3 regions of the Fodinicola feengrottensis genome follow, and region 1 is predicted to be linked to each of the others. Evidence: riboswitches for the same ligand, from Rfam matches in the RefSeq annotation. Region 1 holds a riboswitch; each other region holds the start of a gene.
The links. A riboswitch is a leader RNA that binds a small molecule or an ion and turns the genes downstream of it on or off. The one in region 1 is predicted to bind S-adenosylmethionine.
Positions count from the first base shown of each region.

Region 2: another riboswitch for S-adenosylmethionine. It lies ahead of ABD301_RS28965 (aminotransferase class V-fold PLP-dependent enzyme); the one in region 1 lies ahead of thrC (threonine synthase).
Region 3: another riboswitch for S-adenosylmethionine. It lies ahead of ABD301_RS10865 (GNAT family N-acetyltransferase); the one in region 1 lies ahead of thrC (threonine synthase).

Region 1 covers NZ_BAAANY010000025.1:12,284-17,823, forward strand. Annotated here, with positions in the region: gene ABD301_RS29635 (MFS transporter) at 1-675, shown strand, start outside; gene ABD301_RS29640 (glucosyl-3-phosphoglycerate synthase) at 605-1,549, opposite strand; gene ABD301_RS29645 (DUF3558 family protein) at 1,950-2,519, shown strand; gene ABD301_RS29650 (DUF3558 family protein) at 2,547-3,104, shown strand; SAM riboswitch class I at 3,243-3,384, shown strand; gene thrC (threonine synthase) at 3,399-4,643, shown strand; gene ABD301_RS29660 (MFS transporter) at 4,666-5,540, opposite strand, start outside.
Region 2 covers NZ_BAAANY010000023.1:172,755-178,294, forward strand. Annotated here, with positions in the region: gene ABD301_RS28955 (RNA polymerase sigma factor) at 1-878, shown strand, start outside; gene ABD301_RS28960 (hypothetical protein) at 951-1,478, opposite strand; gene ABD301_RS28965 (aminotransferase class V-fold PLP-dependent enzyme) at 1,810-3,147, opposite strand; SAM riboswitch class IV at 3,180-3,295, opposite strand; gene ABD301_RS28970 (hypothetical protein) at 3,366-3,659, shown strand; gene pgm (phosphoglucomutase (alpha-D-glucose-1,6-bisphosphate-dependent)) at 3,717-5,354, shown strand; gene ABD301_RS28980 (zinc-dependent alcohol dehydrogenase family protein) at 5,417-5,540, opposite strand, start outside.
Region 3 covers NZ_BAAANY010000008.1:246,159-251,698, forward strand. Annotated here, with positions in the region: gene ABD301_RS10845 (DUF6283 family protein) at 75-452, opposite strand; gene ABD301_RS10850 (AraC-like ligand-binding domain-containing protein) at 962-1,945, shown strand; gene ABD301_RS10855 (VOC family protein) at 2,037-2,444, shown strand; gene ABD301_RS10860 (alpha/beta fold hydrolase) at 2,458-3,354, shown strand; SAM riboswitch class IV at 3,505-3,618, shown strand; gene ABD301_RS10865 (GNAT family N-acetyltransferase) at 3,637-4,221, shown strand; gene ABD301_RS10870 (C40 family peptidase) at 5,471-5,540, shown strand, end outside.

The DNA of each region.
Region 1 (5,540 bases):
GGATATTCGGCCTTGCGGACCGGGCTGATCCAGGCTCCGCTCAGCGCCGCGTCTTTCGTGGCCTCCCTACTGGTCGGGCGCCGGCTGCACACCACCTCCCCGCGATACGTCATTGCCGGCGCATTGCTGGTTATCGCGGTCGGGGACTGGGCACAGGTGGTGTTGTCGGGATCGTCCTCCGGATGGGTGTTGATTCCCGGAATGGTGGTCGTCGGCATCGGCGTCGGGGTGATGGCGCCGGCGATTTCCGGAGCCGCGTTGGGCGCGGTCGGGCCCGAACGCGCCGGCATGGCCGGTGGCGCGTTGAACACCGCCCGGCAGCTCGGACTAGCGCTCGGGGTCGCGATTTTTGGCGCGGTCGCGGTGAACGCGGCGCAACACGTACTGGCCGGCCGGGTCGGCGACGCGCACGCGACCGCGCAGGGATTGCTCGGCGGTGCTGGCCAGACGCTGCTTCAGGCAGCACCGGCCTCCTCGCGTGCTGGCCTGGAGGTGGTGCTGCGCGGCGCTTTCGCGAATGGCCTGAATTCCGCGATGCTCGGAGCCGGCCTGGTCGCCTTCCTCGCGGCGGTGGCGGCTTTCGTGTTGATGCGAGCGAAAAAACCTAGTCCGGAAACTTCATCCGGTAGCGATATTCCGGAACTTCGGTCATCGGTGGCCGTTCCTGGGCGCTGACCACCGAATCGACGGCCCGTAGTTCGCCGTCCTCGCGCTGGAACTGGGTGAGCGCCGGCCACAGTGGATGGTCCGGCATCACCCGGGCGGCCACCGTGGACAGGATGGTGGCCGCCATCCGGCCCAGCGCCGCGGTGTCCTGGTGGCCGTGCGTACGCTCACCGAGGTCCACTTGGGCGATCGCGCCGAGTCCGTGTTTTCCCAGCGTGTCAATCAAAAGCCCGGTCTCCACGCCGTAGCCGGGGGCGAACGGCAGCGACTCCAGCAGGGACCGGCGGGCCGCGTACTCGCCGGCCAGCGGCTGGACCACCCCGGCCAGCTCCGGAAAGAAAGCGCACAGCAGCGGCCGGGCCATCAACTCGGTGACCCGGCCGCCACCGGTCAGTGACACGTCCAGCAGCGGCCGGTCGTAAAAAGCCTTGACCAGCAACGTTTCCGGGTCGGTCAACAGCGGTCCGAGCAGGCCAGTGATGTAATGCTCGCCGAAATCCAGCAAATCCGCGTCGACGTAAACAATTACGTCGCCATGCGTGACATACAAGGCTTTCCAGAGCGCCTCGCCCTTACCGGGCCGCGAGCCGTGGTCGGCGAGCACGTCGTCGCGGTGGAAAACGCTCGCACCGGCCTGCCGGGCCACTTCGGCCGTACGATCGGTGGAACCGGAGTCGAGCACCACGATCTCGTCCACCAGGCTGGTCCGCTCGGCGAGCTTCCCAATGCCCTCGACGATCGTGCCAATGGTGCGTTCCTCGTTCAGCGCCGGCAGCACCACACTGACCACCGTCAGGTCTTTCGCGGCGCGCAACCTCTCGACCGGCCAGTCGCCGGCCGCCGTGGTCTGCTGGGCGAACCAGCGCCGGGCGCGGGGATGCATGGCAACAGTGTGCCGGGTCTGGCCGGCCCCGATAGCGCCCGGTCCCGGCCGTACGCACGGTAACCCGCTGATCGTGCTGGGTGTCCGGCCGGCTGTGACCGGAGTCGCAGCGGATCCGCCGGTTGGCACCGATCGTTGCCCAAGAAGGCAGCGATGAGGGAATAGTGCCCTTCCCGGGCTGGATTTCCGGGTGGCTCGCAGGGTATTCGCCTGTTATGTTCCGGCCGGGTTCTTGGTGCCCGCGTGCCAGCATGGCCGCAGGCCTTCCGCCGGCGATTCCCGCCCACCCTGTTCATCCCGAGGAGTTCACGTGTCCGCGATATCCGCGGACCGCGGGCACCGTCCACATCGGTCTACGCACCGCCAGCCATTCACGTCTTACCTTGAGGGAGAGAGATCAATGAACATCCGTCGTGTCGCCCTGGCCGCTGGAGCATTCGCGCTCGGCGTGGGAATGCTGACCGGGTGCGGTCTGACGCCCAAGACCGCCGCGACGCCGTCCCCGTCGGCGCCAGCCGCGGCGGACAGCTCGCCGACCGCGTCGGCGGCCGGATTCCCGTCCGTGTGTGACATGTTCACCGACGCCGACATGTCAGCGCTCACCCAAGGAACCATCGCGAGCCACAAGCCGGACGGCAAGTCGACGCCGGCCGCACCTGCCTGCGACTGGCTCAGCGCCGATGGCGGCATCACGGTGACGGCTTCTCTCCGCACCACCACGAAATCCGATTTCGACAGCTCCGCGGACGGCTATACCCCGGTCAGCGGTGTCGGTGACAAAGCGACCGAGTTGCACGGGATTCTGACCGTGTTTCACGCACCCACGACCGAGATCGGCATCATCTTCGGCGGCGGTGGCGACCCGGACGTCGCTATCCAGAAGGCCATCGCGCTCAAAATCATCGAAAAGCTCGACGGTGGCGCGTCCCCCTCGCCGAGTGCCTCCGCTTCGGCCTCCGCGTCGGAGTAGTTCTCCTTTCTGGAAGGAAAAGCCGAAATGAAGAGCCATCGTCTCCTGGTTGCGGCCACGATCGCGGCCGTGGTGCTCGCCGGCACCGGCGGCTGCGGTTTGTTGCAGAAGAAGGACAACCCGCCGGCCAGTCAGGCGGCAGGTCCGGCCGGCACCGCCGCACCGGTCCCGACCGTGTCGAGCAACCTGCCCGATGTCTGTACGTTGATCACCGACGACCAGATGTCCCAGTTCACCGGCAACAAGATCGTCAGCCACGGGCCGGACAAGTCGACTACCGGCAAGGACGCGATCGGCTGCACCTGGTCGGACGCCAACAACCAGGTGATGTCCGTCGACATCGGCAATGCGACGAAGGCGCAGTTCGACAACGACGCCAACGGCAATCCCTCGGTCACCGGCGTCGGCGACGAGGCGTACTCGGTCGCCGGCCAGCTCCTGTACGTCCTCGACGGCAACTACCAGTTCTCCGCGAGCGGGGTGGCCGGCTCGTCCGGGGAGCCGGCTCGGGTCGCCGCCATCAAGCAGGCGATCCAGTCGCTGAGCGGCGCGTCGGCCTCGCCGAGCCCGTCCGCCTCTTCCTGAGCGCAAGCCGCTCGTACGAGCAACGCCACACCCGTCAACAACCCGGCGGTGTGGCGTTGCTCGCATGCGTACGAGCTGATTTCGGTTTCGAATACCGCCAGCCGACCGCGTATGCTCCTAGTCATAACTGAATATGTGCCCTCATCCAGAGGGGCAGAGGGAACCGGCCCGTTGAAGCCCCGGCAACCACCTCGCGCGTGAGTCTCAAGACCATCTACCCGCGGGACAGGTGCCAACTCCGGCCCGTCAGAGCAGAGCGCTCGGACGGGGAAGATGAGCGAGGAGGCTCTTGTCTTGACTGTTGAATCGCCTGCCAGCTGTCTGCGCTGTCGGAACTGCGGTGCGCAATTCCCGCTGATCGCCGTGCACGCCTGCGCCGAGTGTTTCGGCCCGCTGGAAGTGGGCTATGACCAGGAAAAACTCAACGCGGTGACCCGTGCGCAAATCGAGGCGGGGCCGCAGAACATCTGGCGGTACGCGCCGCTGCTGCCGGTCGGTCAGGACCCGGAAACCCGCGCGACGCTGAACCCGGGCATGACCAAGCTCGTTCGCGCCGACCGGCTCGGCGCCGAACTGGGCTTCACCGCGCCGCTGTGGGTCAAGGACGACAGCGGCAACCCCACCCACGCCTTCAAGGACCGGGTCGTGTCGCTGGCGCTGACGGCCGCGAAGGGCCTCGGCTTCACCTCGGTGGCCTGCGCGTCCACCGGCAACCTGGCCAACTCGGTGGCCGCGCACGCGGCCCGGATCGGCTGGCCGGCGACCGTGTTCATCCCGGCGGACCTGGAACCGAGCAAGATCATCGCGAGCGCCGTGTACGCGCCGCGGCTGGTCGCGGTGGACGGCTCGTACGACGACGTCAACCGGCTGACCAGCGAGCTCGGCGAGACCGATGAGTTCGAAAGCACCGCGTTCGTCAACCAGAACGTCCGGCCGTACTACGCGGAAGGTTCCAAGACCCTCGGCTACGAGGTCGCCGAGCAACTCGGCTGGAAGATCCCCGCGCAGGTGGTCATCCCGATCGCGTCCGGCTCGCTGCTGACCAAGATCGACAAGGCGTTCGCCGAGCTGGCCAAGATCGGCCTGGTGCCGAACACTCCGTGGAAGGTCTTCGGGGCACAGTCGCTGGGCTGCTCGCCGGTCGCCGAGGCGTTCCACGCCGGCCACGACGTGGTGCAGCCGGTCCGCCCGACCGGCATCGCGAAGAGCCTGAACATCGGCAACCCAGCGGACGGCCCGTACGTGCTGGACGCGGTTCGGCGGACCGGCGGCTCGATCGCGGTCGCCGATGACGACGACATCCGCGAGGGCATCTCGCTGCTGGCCCGTACGACCGGCATCTTCGCCGAGACCGCCGGCGGAGTGACCGTCTCGTGCCTCGCGAAACTGGTCAAGGACGGCCTGATCGACACCTCCCAGGAGACCGTCATCTACAACACCGGCGAAGGTCTCAAAACCGCCGACGTGTTGGACGTACATCCCACCCACCGCATCAAGCCCACCCTCAAATCCGCCACCGAAGCCGGTTTGTTGAGCTGAGTGGTCATGGCAGGCACCGCGGCTAGCGGGTGTTGGCGGGGGTGGCGGCGGGCGCGGGGGTACGGGCGAGCGGCGTGGGGCGGGCGGTGAAGAGGTTGGCGGCGGCGACGGCCAGCGCGATCGCGCCGAAGGTGAGGACGACGGCGGCCGGGCCGGCGCCGGCCAGCAGCAGGCCGCCGGCGGCGGTGCCGAGCGAGTTGCCGAGGTAGAGCGCGGACGAGTTCAGCGACATGGCGACCGGGCCGTCGTCCGTACGCAGCGCCAGGATCCGGTGCTGCTGCGGGGTGGTCTGTGACCACCCGACCGCGCCCCAGATCACCAGCAGCACGGCGATCCCGGCCGGGCCGCGGGCCACCGCCGGCAGCGATACCAGCAGGACGCCGAGAACGCCGACGATGACGGTCACCAGCAGCCGGGTGTTCGGCCAGCGGTCCACCAGGGTGCCGATCGCGAAGCTGCCGGCCAGCCCGCCGAGGCCCCACAGCCACAGATAGCCGGACAGGTCGGTGACGCCGGCGGTGCTGGCGAGCAACGGCCCGAGATAGGTGTACGAGCCGATGCTGGCGCCGGCGGCCAGCGCGGTGACGGCCAAAATCGGCAGCACCCGCCGGTCGGTGAGCACCCGCAGCCGGTCCCGTACGGGCACCCGCCGGGCCGGTTGTACGGTCCCGCCGCGCAACGCCAGCAGAACGCCGGCCATCGCGACCACGCCGAGGCCGGTGACCATCCACAGCGTCGCCCGCCAGCCGACGTGGTGCGCCAGCAACAGACCGAGCGGGACACCGAGCACCACGCCGGTGGTCATCCCGCCGATGATCAGCGACAGGGCCCGGCCGCGCCGTCGCGCCGGCACCAGGGCGGCCGCGCTGACCGCGGACATCGGCGCGTAGATTCCGG
Region 2 (5,540 bases), on a different contig from region 1:
ACGACACCCTCCAGCTCTACTTCCTGTGCGCGCACTCGTCGCTGACCCCGGCTTCGGCCGTCGCGCTCATCCTGCGCGCGGTCGGCGGCCTGACCACCCGGCAGATCGCGGCGGCTTACCTGGTGCCCGAGGCGACCATGGCCCAGCGGATCAGCCGGGCCAAGCGGACCGTCTCCGGTGTCCGGTTCAACCAGGTTGGTGATCTGGGCACTGTGTTGCGGGTGCTCTACCTGGTGTTCAACGAGGGCTATTCCGGTGACGTCGACCTTGCCGCCGAGGCGATCCGGCTCACCCGCCAGTTGGTGGGCAAAACCAGGGACGAGGAGGCCGCCGGCCTGCTGGCGCTGATGCTGCTGCATCACGCCCGCCGGCCGGCCCGGACCGCCCCCGACGGCAGCCTCGTCCCGCTCGCCGACCAGGACCGCGGCCGCTGGAACACCCACTTGATCGTCGAGGGCGTGGACGTACTCCAGAGCGCCTTGGCCCGCGACCGCCTGGGCGAATACCAGGCCCAGGCCGCGATTGCCGCGTTGCACGCGGACGCTCGGACGGCCGAGGAGACCGACTGGGTGCAGATCGTCGAGTGGTACGACGAGGTGGTACGCCTGACAGACAGCCCAGTGGCCCGCCTCAATCGGGCCGTCGCGGTGGGCGAGGCCGACGGTCCGCGAGCCGGCTTGGCCGCTCTTGACGGGCTTGACCGCACGTTGCCTCGTCACACCGCCGTACTCGCGTACCTGCACGAACGTGACGGCGATCCGGTGACCGCGGCGCGGCTCTACGCCGAGGCGGCCCCGCTGGCATCCAGCCTGCCCGAGCGGGACCACCTGACCCGTCAGGCCGCGCGGCTCAACGCTCAGCTTCGGGGACGCGGCTGAGGCGGCGCGCAGAGTGCTCGCCATGGAGCGCAACGTACGCCCGAAATGTCCAAATCAACGACTCGAAGGTGGTCAGTCCAGCAGCCGGAGGCCCGTCGGTACGAGCGTCGCGGACAGCAGCAACTCGATCAGCAGATTGTGGTTCAGCGCGTTACCGACCGGTTCGCCGACCTCGTCCCGTACCAGCCCGGGCACGCCTTTCTTCCGCAGCCGCTCCCGCACGTTCATCACCACATGGGCGACGCCTTTGGGCCCCCAGTTCTCCTGCGCGCCCAACACGTTCAGCTCGCTCGCCACCTCGGCCCACGCGAGCGGCCGCGGATGCACCTCATGCCGCAGGTAGCGCTGGCCCAACGACACCAGCACCAGCCGCTCTCGATCGCTCAGCGGCCAGGCCGGCACGTGCCGCGTACTCATCTCCGGCACGCTCGTGGACGCCGGCAGCTGCCGGTCCGCGACTCGCACCTCCAGCAGGTGTTCACGTTCCTGGCAAACAACAAACAGCGGTGTGTACGCGATCGGCAGCACTTCCCGGTGGCCCTTGAGCAGCAGCCGCGCGCCCGGCAGTCGGATCGGCGCCCGGCCCAGGTTTTCCAGCACCCAGCGGGATCCGTCGTAGCTGATGTCCCTGCCGGCGACTCACCCGCGGGTCGTCGACGCCGACACAGACATGCACTTCCGGCTCGTTGCGGCCAAAAACCAGGGTGAACCGTGAATTCGGCGAAACGCTCATGCCACCGTGCACGCCCAGCACGAACAGCGTTCCCGGCTGCACCGGCGGCACGCCCCGAGCCAGGCTCCCGGTGCCCTGGGACAGCAGGTTGACCTCACTGGACAGGCCACCAGACGCAGCGAACCCCACGACCGCTCCTCCATCCGCCTGACCTGCGAAAACGCAGTCTACAGCGGCGGCGGCGAGACCCCTCCCGGATCAGTTGGCGCAGGGCGAGGTGCCGGCGGTGGAACCCAGCGCCCAGTCCGGTCGCGGCCGCGGGTCCGGGGACGGCGTCCAACGGCCGTCGACCTGCGCGTACGTCCACTTCGCGCCGGATTCCAGGAACTCCGAGAGCGCCCTGACCAGCCGGTCCACGTCGTCCGAGCAGGACCCGACGCCGAGGCTCGCGCGGATGGCGCCGGCTGCCAGCCCAAGCCGGGACAGCAGCGGGTGCGCGCAGAATTTCCCATCGCGTACGCCAATGCCGTGCTCGGCCGACAGGTACGCGGCGACCAGCCCCGGGTCGTATCCGGGCAGGCTGAAAGTGACCACTCCGATCGCGCCGGGGCTGTCCGGGAAGATCCGGTGCACTCGTACGCCGTCGAGCCCGGCCAGACCGTCCAGCAGCCGCTCCTGAAGGGCGGCTTCGTGGGCTTCCTGCGCGCCAGCCGGCAGCGCGGCGAGCAGCTGGCACGCCCTCGCGAGCGCGGCCGCGCCGAGCACGTTGGGCGTGCCGCCCTCGTGCCGGGCCGGCGCTGGCGCCCACGCGGTGTCGGTCAGGGTGACCTGGCGGACGGCACCGCCACCGGCCAGGTACGGCCGACCGGTGTCGAGCCAGTCGCGGCGCCCGACCAGCACGCCCGCACCGAACGGCGCATAGAGCTTGTGGCCGGAAAACGCCAGGTAGTCGATGCCGGCGGCGGCCAGGTCGATCGGCCGGTGCGGGGCGAGCTGGGCCGCGTCGACGGCCAGCCGGGCGCCGTACCGATGCGCGATGGTGGCGATCTCCTCGAGCGGCAGCAACTCGCCGGTCACGTTGGACGCGCCGGTGACGGTGACCAGCGCGGCGGGCGCCGCGGCGAGCGCCGAGTCGAGATCTTTCAGCGTCTGTTCGAGCGTCGAGGAGACCGGCAGGCAGCGGTAGTCGCGGTCCCGCCAAGGCAGCAGGTTGGCGTGGTGTTCGAGGTCCAGGACCAGCACATCGCCGCGGTCCGCGGGCACACAGCCGGCGAGCAGGTTGAAGGCGTCGGTGGTGTTGCGGGTGAAGACGACGACATCGTCATCGCGGGCGCCGAACGCGTTCGCGACGATCGCGCGAGCCGACTCGTACACACCCGTACTCACCTGGGACGCGTAACCGGCGCCGCGGTGCACGCTCGCGTAGAACGGCAGAAGTTCGTTGACGTGACTGGCGACTCCGGCCAGCGCCGGGGCGCTCGCCGCGTAGTCGAGGTTCGCGTACGGGCGACACTCGCCGGTCACCAGCGGCGCGGCCAGATCGCCGCCCACGACGGGCAACAGGGCATCGATCTGGCGGGAGATAACGGCGGTCATGGCAGGCCCCTCGGGTCATGGACCCGCTGCGGGGCCCGCGCTTGCCGTCGCCGATATCGCCGACAGCCCGGTCCTCACCCGGGGCACCCCACCGCGGTTGGAGGGTTGCCGGCCAGCAAGCCGGGGCTACGCGCTGGCACTCATGACCTGTCCAAGACGGTAACCGATCACCCGCGCTGGGGGCAATCACGTTCTGATGTGACGCGTACGATGGGCGCATGCCGCAGGGAACGGACTGGCTTACCACCGCGGAGGCCGCTGCCCGCCTGCATGTGCCGCCCGAGGTTGTGGTGTCGACGGTGCTCAGCTACGGCGCCGACCCGGACATCCACATCATCACCACCGTCGGCGGTCCGATGATCAGCCGCTGCGCGGTGGCCTTCGCGGTGGCCGACCGGCAGCTGAACGAGGCCACCCGGTCCGTCGACCCGACCGAGACGGCCGCCTTCGGCCCGTCACTGGGCCGGCCGTACAGCATGAAAGCCCGCAACCAGGGCCCGTCCGCCCAGTAACAGCCGTCGCACGACCCGGCCCGGGTGTGACTTTTCCGCTGACCTCAAGGAGATCCCATGCCGACAGACCCGCGCGCCGGCCAGCCGGCCCGGCCAGCAGACCTCATCGACGTCGCCGCCGTCGTCACCGCGTATTACACCGAGCACCCCGACCCTGCGGTGCCGAGCCAGCGAGTTTCCTTTGGTACGTCCGGACATCGCGGCGCGTCGCTGAACACCGCCTTCAACGAGGACCACATCGCGGCCACCAGCCAGGCAATCGTGGACTACCGCACCGGGAAGGGCATTTCCGGGCCGCTTTTTCTGGGCAAGGACACCCATGCGCTGTCCGAGCCGGCTTTTTGGACCGCGCTGGAGGTCTTCGCCGCGAACAAGGTGACGGTCGCGATCGACGCGGCCGGCCGCTACACCCCGACACCAGCCGTTTCGCACGCCATTCTGCGGCATAACCGGGAATCCTCCGGGATCGCCGACGGTGTGGTGGTGACGCCTTCCCACAATCCGCCCACCGACGGCGGCTTCAAGTACAACCCGCCGAACGGTGGCCCGGCCGGCAGCGCGATCACCGACTGGATCGGCAAGCGCGCCAACGAATATTTGGCCGCGGGACTGGAAGGTGTAAGGCGGGTTACGACGGCTCGCGCGCGTACGGCCTCGACCACGCACTCGTACGACTTCATGGGGTCCTATGTGGACGACCTGCCGTCCGTCGTCAACATCGACGCGATTCGCCGTGCCGGCGTACGCATTGGCGCCGACCCGCTGGGCGGCGCCTCGGTCGATTATTGGGCGGCTATCGCGGAAACCCACCATCTGGAGCTGACGGTCGTCAATCCGTTGGTGGACCCGACCTGGCGGTTCATGACGCTGGACTGGGACGGCAAGATCAGGATGGACTGCTCATCCGCGTACGCGATGGCGTCGCTGATCTCTCGTCGCTCGGATTTCGACCTGGCCACCGGAAACGACGCCGACGCCGACCGGCACGGCATCGTCACACCGGCCGCCGGCCTGCTGAATCCGAACCACTACCTGGCCGTCGCTATCGACTATCTGTTCCGGAACCGGTCCGGCTGGCCTTCTTCGGCCGCTGTCGGCAAAACGCTGGTTTCCTCCAGCATGATCGACCGGGTCGCCGCCGAACTCGGTCGGGACCTGATCGAGGTGCCGGTCGGGTTCAAGTGGTTCGTACCCGGACTTTCCGATGCCTCGGTGGGATTCGGCGGCGAGGAAAGTGCCGGCGCGTCTTTCCTGCGGATGGACGGATCAGTGTGGACGACCGACAAGGACGGCATCCTGCTGGATCTGCTGGCCGCCGAGATCCTCGCCACCACGCAGTCCGATCCGGGCGAGCACTACCGCCAGCTCACCGAAAAGTTCGGCGCGCCGTCGTACGCGCGAATCGACGCGCCAGCCACCCCGGACCAGAAGGTCGCGCTCGCCCAGCTGTCCGCGGACCAGGTGACCGCGACCGAACTCGCCGGCGACAAGATCACCGCCACCCTGACCCGGGCGCCCGGAAATGACGAGCCGATCGGCGGACTGAAAGTGGTCACCGCATCCGGCTGGTTCGCCGCCCGCCCGTCGGGCACCGAGGACGTTTACAAGATCTACGCGGAAAGTTTCCGCGGCGACGACCACCTGGCCGCCCTCCAGTCCGAAGCCCGCGCTCTGGTGACGTCCGTGCTGTCCTAGCGCTCCTTGGTGTCCAAAACTGTCACCCCCACAGACTTGACTCGAGTTCGGGGGCGCCATTTTTAGGTAGTGCTCAGCGAAGGCGCGATCATGGTGATGCCGGTGGGGCTGGCGGTGCTGAGGGCGACCAAAGCCGCCGGAGCCTCGTCGAGAGAGATAGACCGGGTGATGAGCAGGTCCGGGCGG
Region 3 (5,540 bases), on a different contig from region 1:
TACGCCAAACGGTGGTGATCGATTACCTCGTGGGGCGATGTATTTCGTCTCTCGCGTGTGGCGCCGCGGTCGAGCTAGGTGTTTTTGTCTCGGCACGACGCGAGGGTGGCGTCGTCGGGGTCAACGCCGTTCGCGACTGCCAGGTCGTGGTAGCTGGCGTACAGGTCGCGGTCGCAGCGAATCTCCTCGGAGCTAGGTCGGTGGAGGCGAATACTCAGGTTGCTTGCGGCACCGCAGAGCAGGAACCCGGCGCGGGCCCTTATCTCGTCACCGGGAGAGCTGTGGCAGGCGAACCGCTCGACGTTCAGGTCATAGGCGGTGCGTGCGCTATGACGAAAGACCTCCGCCGGGAACCTGCCGACTGCGGAATCGACGAGCCACGGGCAGGTCGTACAGGGCTCGATCTGGTACGGGCGCTGGTCCGGCTCGTCGTAGGTGGTGGTCACAGACACCGCTGCCCACCCTCGTCCGTCGGGTTCAGTGGCCACGACTGCATATTGCTCCAGGACCCGTAATTGGAGGCCGTCCGCATCGAAGGCAGCTGGCGACAGCCTGCCGGCCTTGCTGGCCGTCATGCGGGCGCTGGCCGGCTCGACCGGATGCTGGATCCAGGATTGGGGGCCCGCGTGATGACCTCTTGCGGACCATTAATGGTGGACAATTCTGTCGTCTTGTTTGAAAGGCGCCGCCAGGAGCGGCCCGGACTGCTCGGCGGTGCCTTGGCCAGTAGGCGATCGTCCGCCGACACCTAGACAGCCTTGAGCGGGTCGGGCGTGTGCGCGGTTCTTGCCGCCGCGCAAGGTTGCGAGGTCCTCCAGTTGTTGCATGCAGGACCCTGATCATGGGATGTCTTGCCAGCAGTGAACCGCATCTTTGGGCTGGCCAGAGCTGTTGTGCCAGCTCGTTTGCCGGTATCCGTGGAAGGCCCGCGTCCCTACTATTGGCGGCGGAGGACAGTGCGATGACGATCTTGATTCGTGCCGATGATGTGCCGGCGAGGCAGCGCCGCGAGGCTTGGCGGAGTGTGGCTGCGGAGTTGCTTGGCCCGCTTGATGTGTATGTGGATCCGGGTGTGCCGCTGCGGGGTGAGATGCACGCGGACAGTCTCGGTCCGCTGCGGGTGGGCCGGGTGCAGACCAGTACACCGCACGGGGTGCGGCGTACGGCCGGGCAGATTGGCCGTGACAGCCGGGAGCTTTATCGGGTGGTGCTCGCGATTTCAGGGAGTCCGCGGTTGCTGCAGGACGACCGGGCCTCGCAGCTGCGCAGCGGTGAGTTCGCGATCTACGACTTTGCCCGCCCGTACGAGCTTGCGTACGACTCGAGCGTCCAGCTCGCTGTCTTCAGCTTCCCGCGGGAGATGCTGGCGCTGCCGGCGGGCTCGATCGGCCTGCTCACTGCGGTCCCGATCACAGCGGAGGGCACCGGCGCGCTGGCGGCGCCGCTGCTGCGCAGGGTTGCGGCCGACATCGAGACGTATCAACCCGCCAGCGTGGCTCGACTGTCGACGGTGGTGATGGACCTGATCACCACCGCGGTCGCGGAGCGGATCGACCGCGTCGAGGCGGTGTCGGCACAGGTGCAGCAGCGGACGATGCTCGTACGCGTCCACGCCTTCATCGACGCGAACTTGGCCGATACCGCCCTCACGCCAGGCCTGGTCGCGGCCACCCACCACATCTCTTTACGTTATCTGCACCGGCTTTTCGAGACCGGAGACACGACGGTGGCAGCCTGGATCAGGCATCGGCGGCTGGAGAAATGCCGCCAGGACCTGGCCGATCCGGTGCTGCACGCGATATCCGTCAGCGCCATCGGTGCCCGGTGGGGACTTCCCGACTCGGCCCATTTCAGCCGCCTTTTCCATCGTACGTACGGATTGCCGCCCGTCGAGTACCGCCGCAGCTGCCTGCTGCCAGCGGCCGCGGCTGGTGTGCACGGATAGTCAAGCGGCTGGCGCCAGAACCCAAGACCGACCGGGTTGGCGCCGCACAGACTGTCGTTGTTCGCACCAGTGGGCGCGAACGACCACCAAAATGAAGGGCACCACGATGGCCGCGACGCTGTTCGTCAACCTGCCGGTCCAGGACCTGGACCGGTCCAAGGCCTTTTTCACCGCTCTGGGCTTCGACTTTTTCGGTGCGACCGATGACATGGCGTCGGTGATCATCAGCGAACGGACCCAGGTGATGCTGCTGAAGAAGCCGCTTTTTGCCTCGTTCATCACAAACGACATCGTCGATCCGACCAAGAGCACCCAGGTGATGCTGGCGTTGGGGCTGCAGGACCGCGCACAGGTCGACAGTCTGGTCGACAAGGCGCTGGCGGCGGGGGCGACCGCGCTTGGCGAAGCCCGCGACGAAGGCGGCCGTTACCAGCGCGCTTTCAGTGATCTGGACGGTCACCATTGGGAAGCTCTCTGCCTGGTCGGCCCAAACGACTGAAGGACGCCCCCCAGTGACGAAGGTAGTGAGTTCGGCGGACGGCACCGCGATCGCGTACGACAGGACCGGCGACGGACCGGCGATCGTGCTCGTTCACGGTGCCTTCACCGACAAAACGCATCCAACACTGGCTGCCGTGGCGACAGCGCTGGCGCCCTGGTTCACGGTGCTCAACTACGACCGTCGCGGCCGCGGCGAGAGCGGCGATATCCGGCCGTACGCCGTGGACCGCGAGGTCGAGGACCTGGCAGCGGTCATCGCGGCGGCCGGTGGATCAGCGATGGTGTTCGGCGGGTCCAGCGGCTCCGCACTGGTGCTGGAGGCAGCCCACCGCGGCGCCCCGATCACCCGGATGGCGCTGTGGGAGCCGCCATACCACGTGGACGAGACCGCGCCCTATTTGCCTGCTGATTTCGCGCTACAGCTGGGAAAGCTGGTCGACGCTGGCCGGCCGGGGGACGCGGTCGCGCTGTTCCTGACCGGTGCAGCGCAGGCCCCCGCCGAGGTGGTCGCCGCCATGCGGGCCGACCCGTCCTGGCCGGCCAGTGAGGCGATCGCGCATACCCTGGCGTACGAAGCCGCCGTGATGGGGCCGGGCAATGCCCTGCCGACCGTGCGCCTCCACACGCTGACGCAGCCAACGCTGGTGCTTACTGGAGGCGCCAGCCCAGCGTGGATGGTCAACGGCGGAATGGCAGTCGCCACAGCTATTCCCGGCGCTTTCCACCGGGTCCTGGAAAAACAGCAGCACAACGTGGACCCGACAGCGCTCCTACCGGCTCTCCTGGAAATTCTTTGCCACCACCGAAAACAGTCAGGGAACCTGAATGGTTCACCGGCGCAGAGGGCGAGCCGCTGGCATTTGTCGGGTTGGCGACTTTCGGTCTCCGCGGCATTCGCTTGGTGCTGAATCCGGTCATGCGCCTGAGGTCTGGACGACAGTCAGATGGCACGCAATTTCACTGTGCAACACCAATGTTTCGGCTGTCAAGCGGACGAGACCTGCTGATAGCGGCGGCTGAGTTCCGCTGGCGGGTCGGTGGTGTTAGCGTCGTGTACAGGTCATGAGTGCCAGCGCAAAGCCCCGGCTCGCTGGCCGGCAACCCTCCTGGGTGGGCGGGGTGCTCCGGGTGAGGACCGGGCCCGAGATGTGTGTGTCGGGCAAGCCGCGAAGCAGAGGAGTTGTGTGCTGATGTCCCGATTCTTTGGCGAGACCGCTGTGCCCGGTGAGTTCGCGCCGGTACGGTTTCGACCCGCCTGCGCCGAGGATGCCGAACGGATCGCTTTGCTGCATGCCGATAGTTGGCGCCGGCATTATCGGGGCGCGTACGCCGACTCGTTTTTGGACGGTGACGTTGAGGCCGACCGGAGCGCGGTGTGGTCGGCGCGGTTCGCCGGACCTGCCAACAGTGTGACTGTCGTCGCCGAGAGCGGCGACCGGCTGGTTGGTTTTGTTCACGTCGTACTCGACGAGGATCCGATATGGGGGAGCCTGGTCGATAATTTGCATATCGCACACGACCAGCGTCGGACAGGCCACGGTACGTACCTGCTGGGCTGCGCTTCGCGTGCGGTTGCCGAGCGAGCGACCGGCAACGGGATGTATTTGTGGGTGCTGAAGCAGAACACGGCCGCGCAGCAGTTCTACCGCGCGAACGGAGCTACGTGCGCGGAGGCGGCGCTGGTGCCGCCACCCGGCGGAGATCCAACCCGGCTCAAGGGCACCCCAAGCTGTTTGCGCATGGCATGGACCGATGTCGCAACGCCCCGGGGTTAGCGATACGAGACTCTCGAGTTCACGGATGGTCGACGATCAGAAGGATCGTCGCGAGGCTATCCGCTCTGTTCCTGCGCTAGTGGCGGCCGATCGGGGCTCATCGCCGCGCGTTCACACTGCCCGTTTGCCTTGCCGTCGCTTTGAACCAGTGGCCGCGGTGTCCTCAGATGGGAACCTGACTGTGACACCACGGCACCGAATGGGATCGCGCGGCGGCCAACGGCGAGAACCGTGCGGCCTCCCGCAGCCATCGGCTTGGAGACGGACAAACCGTCGGCAACCAGTCGACGGTATCGTCGTTCAGTTCCGCGGCCTTGTCCTCACAGCAAACAGAAATCCGTACACCAGGACGCCCGAGTGCAGCCGAACAGTCGAAGGCGAAGGTTGCCGGATGAAATCCATCAAGAGGCAATGTGCAATCGAGCCAACCTCGACCTGCTCCGGCGTCGCGTAGTTTCTTAGTATCTATCCTCGCCCGCCCAAATCGATCACAACCTTGCGCCAGAGCCAGACACAATGGTCCGTTGCCGCGACTTGTCCCCTGCTGCCGGTGCCCACCCGAAACGATGAAATGTGACGCATCTCTGAACCGCGAGAACGTAGCCCGCGAATACATAGGTATGGCGAGGCGATGCCGTGTAGTCCCAGTCAGCGCGCTCGGCCCGGGAGCACGCTCGACATTGATGGGGGTTGTGTTCGGTCAAGCGTTTGTGGGTTAGTTGATCAGCGGCAGCGCTGAAATCGGTCCGGATCGTCGGAGATCCCTGGTCGCCTGCGCGGGCTTGTCGGCACTGGACTGGTCGCGCTGCGCCGGGGTTCTGTTCGCTGAGACGGCGGCAAGAACAATGACGACGACTCGAGCGATGTGGAGGGGGCGGCGATCAGCGACGCGGCTAGCCGCAACCTCGCGCGCAATCTGGAGTATCTGGAGTCGGAGGTCACAGTGGCAGGTAATCAGACATCACCGGTCGATCGCCGCTGGGCGACACGCGTTACGCAGCGCATGCCCGTCATTCTGCTCGCGGGTTGTGCGACGGTCCTGGTTAGTGCGTCGGGGGCCGCGGCTGCGCAACTTCCGCTCAGTCCTCTCAACAGCCTGATATCTGCGGCATATGTGGATGCGCCAGCCGCTCCAACGCCTGGGGTTCCGAACCCGGGGACCACCGTCCCGCCGGTTCCGGTGCTGCCGGACGGCAGCATTCTCACGCCGCCGACAGGACTACCTGCGCCGCCGCCGGTCCCTGCTGTCGTGAATACCGTGCAAGCCCAGCAGGCCGCCGTTGAGGCGCTATCTGAGCAGCTGACGCAGCTCAAGGCGG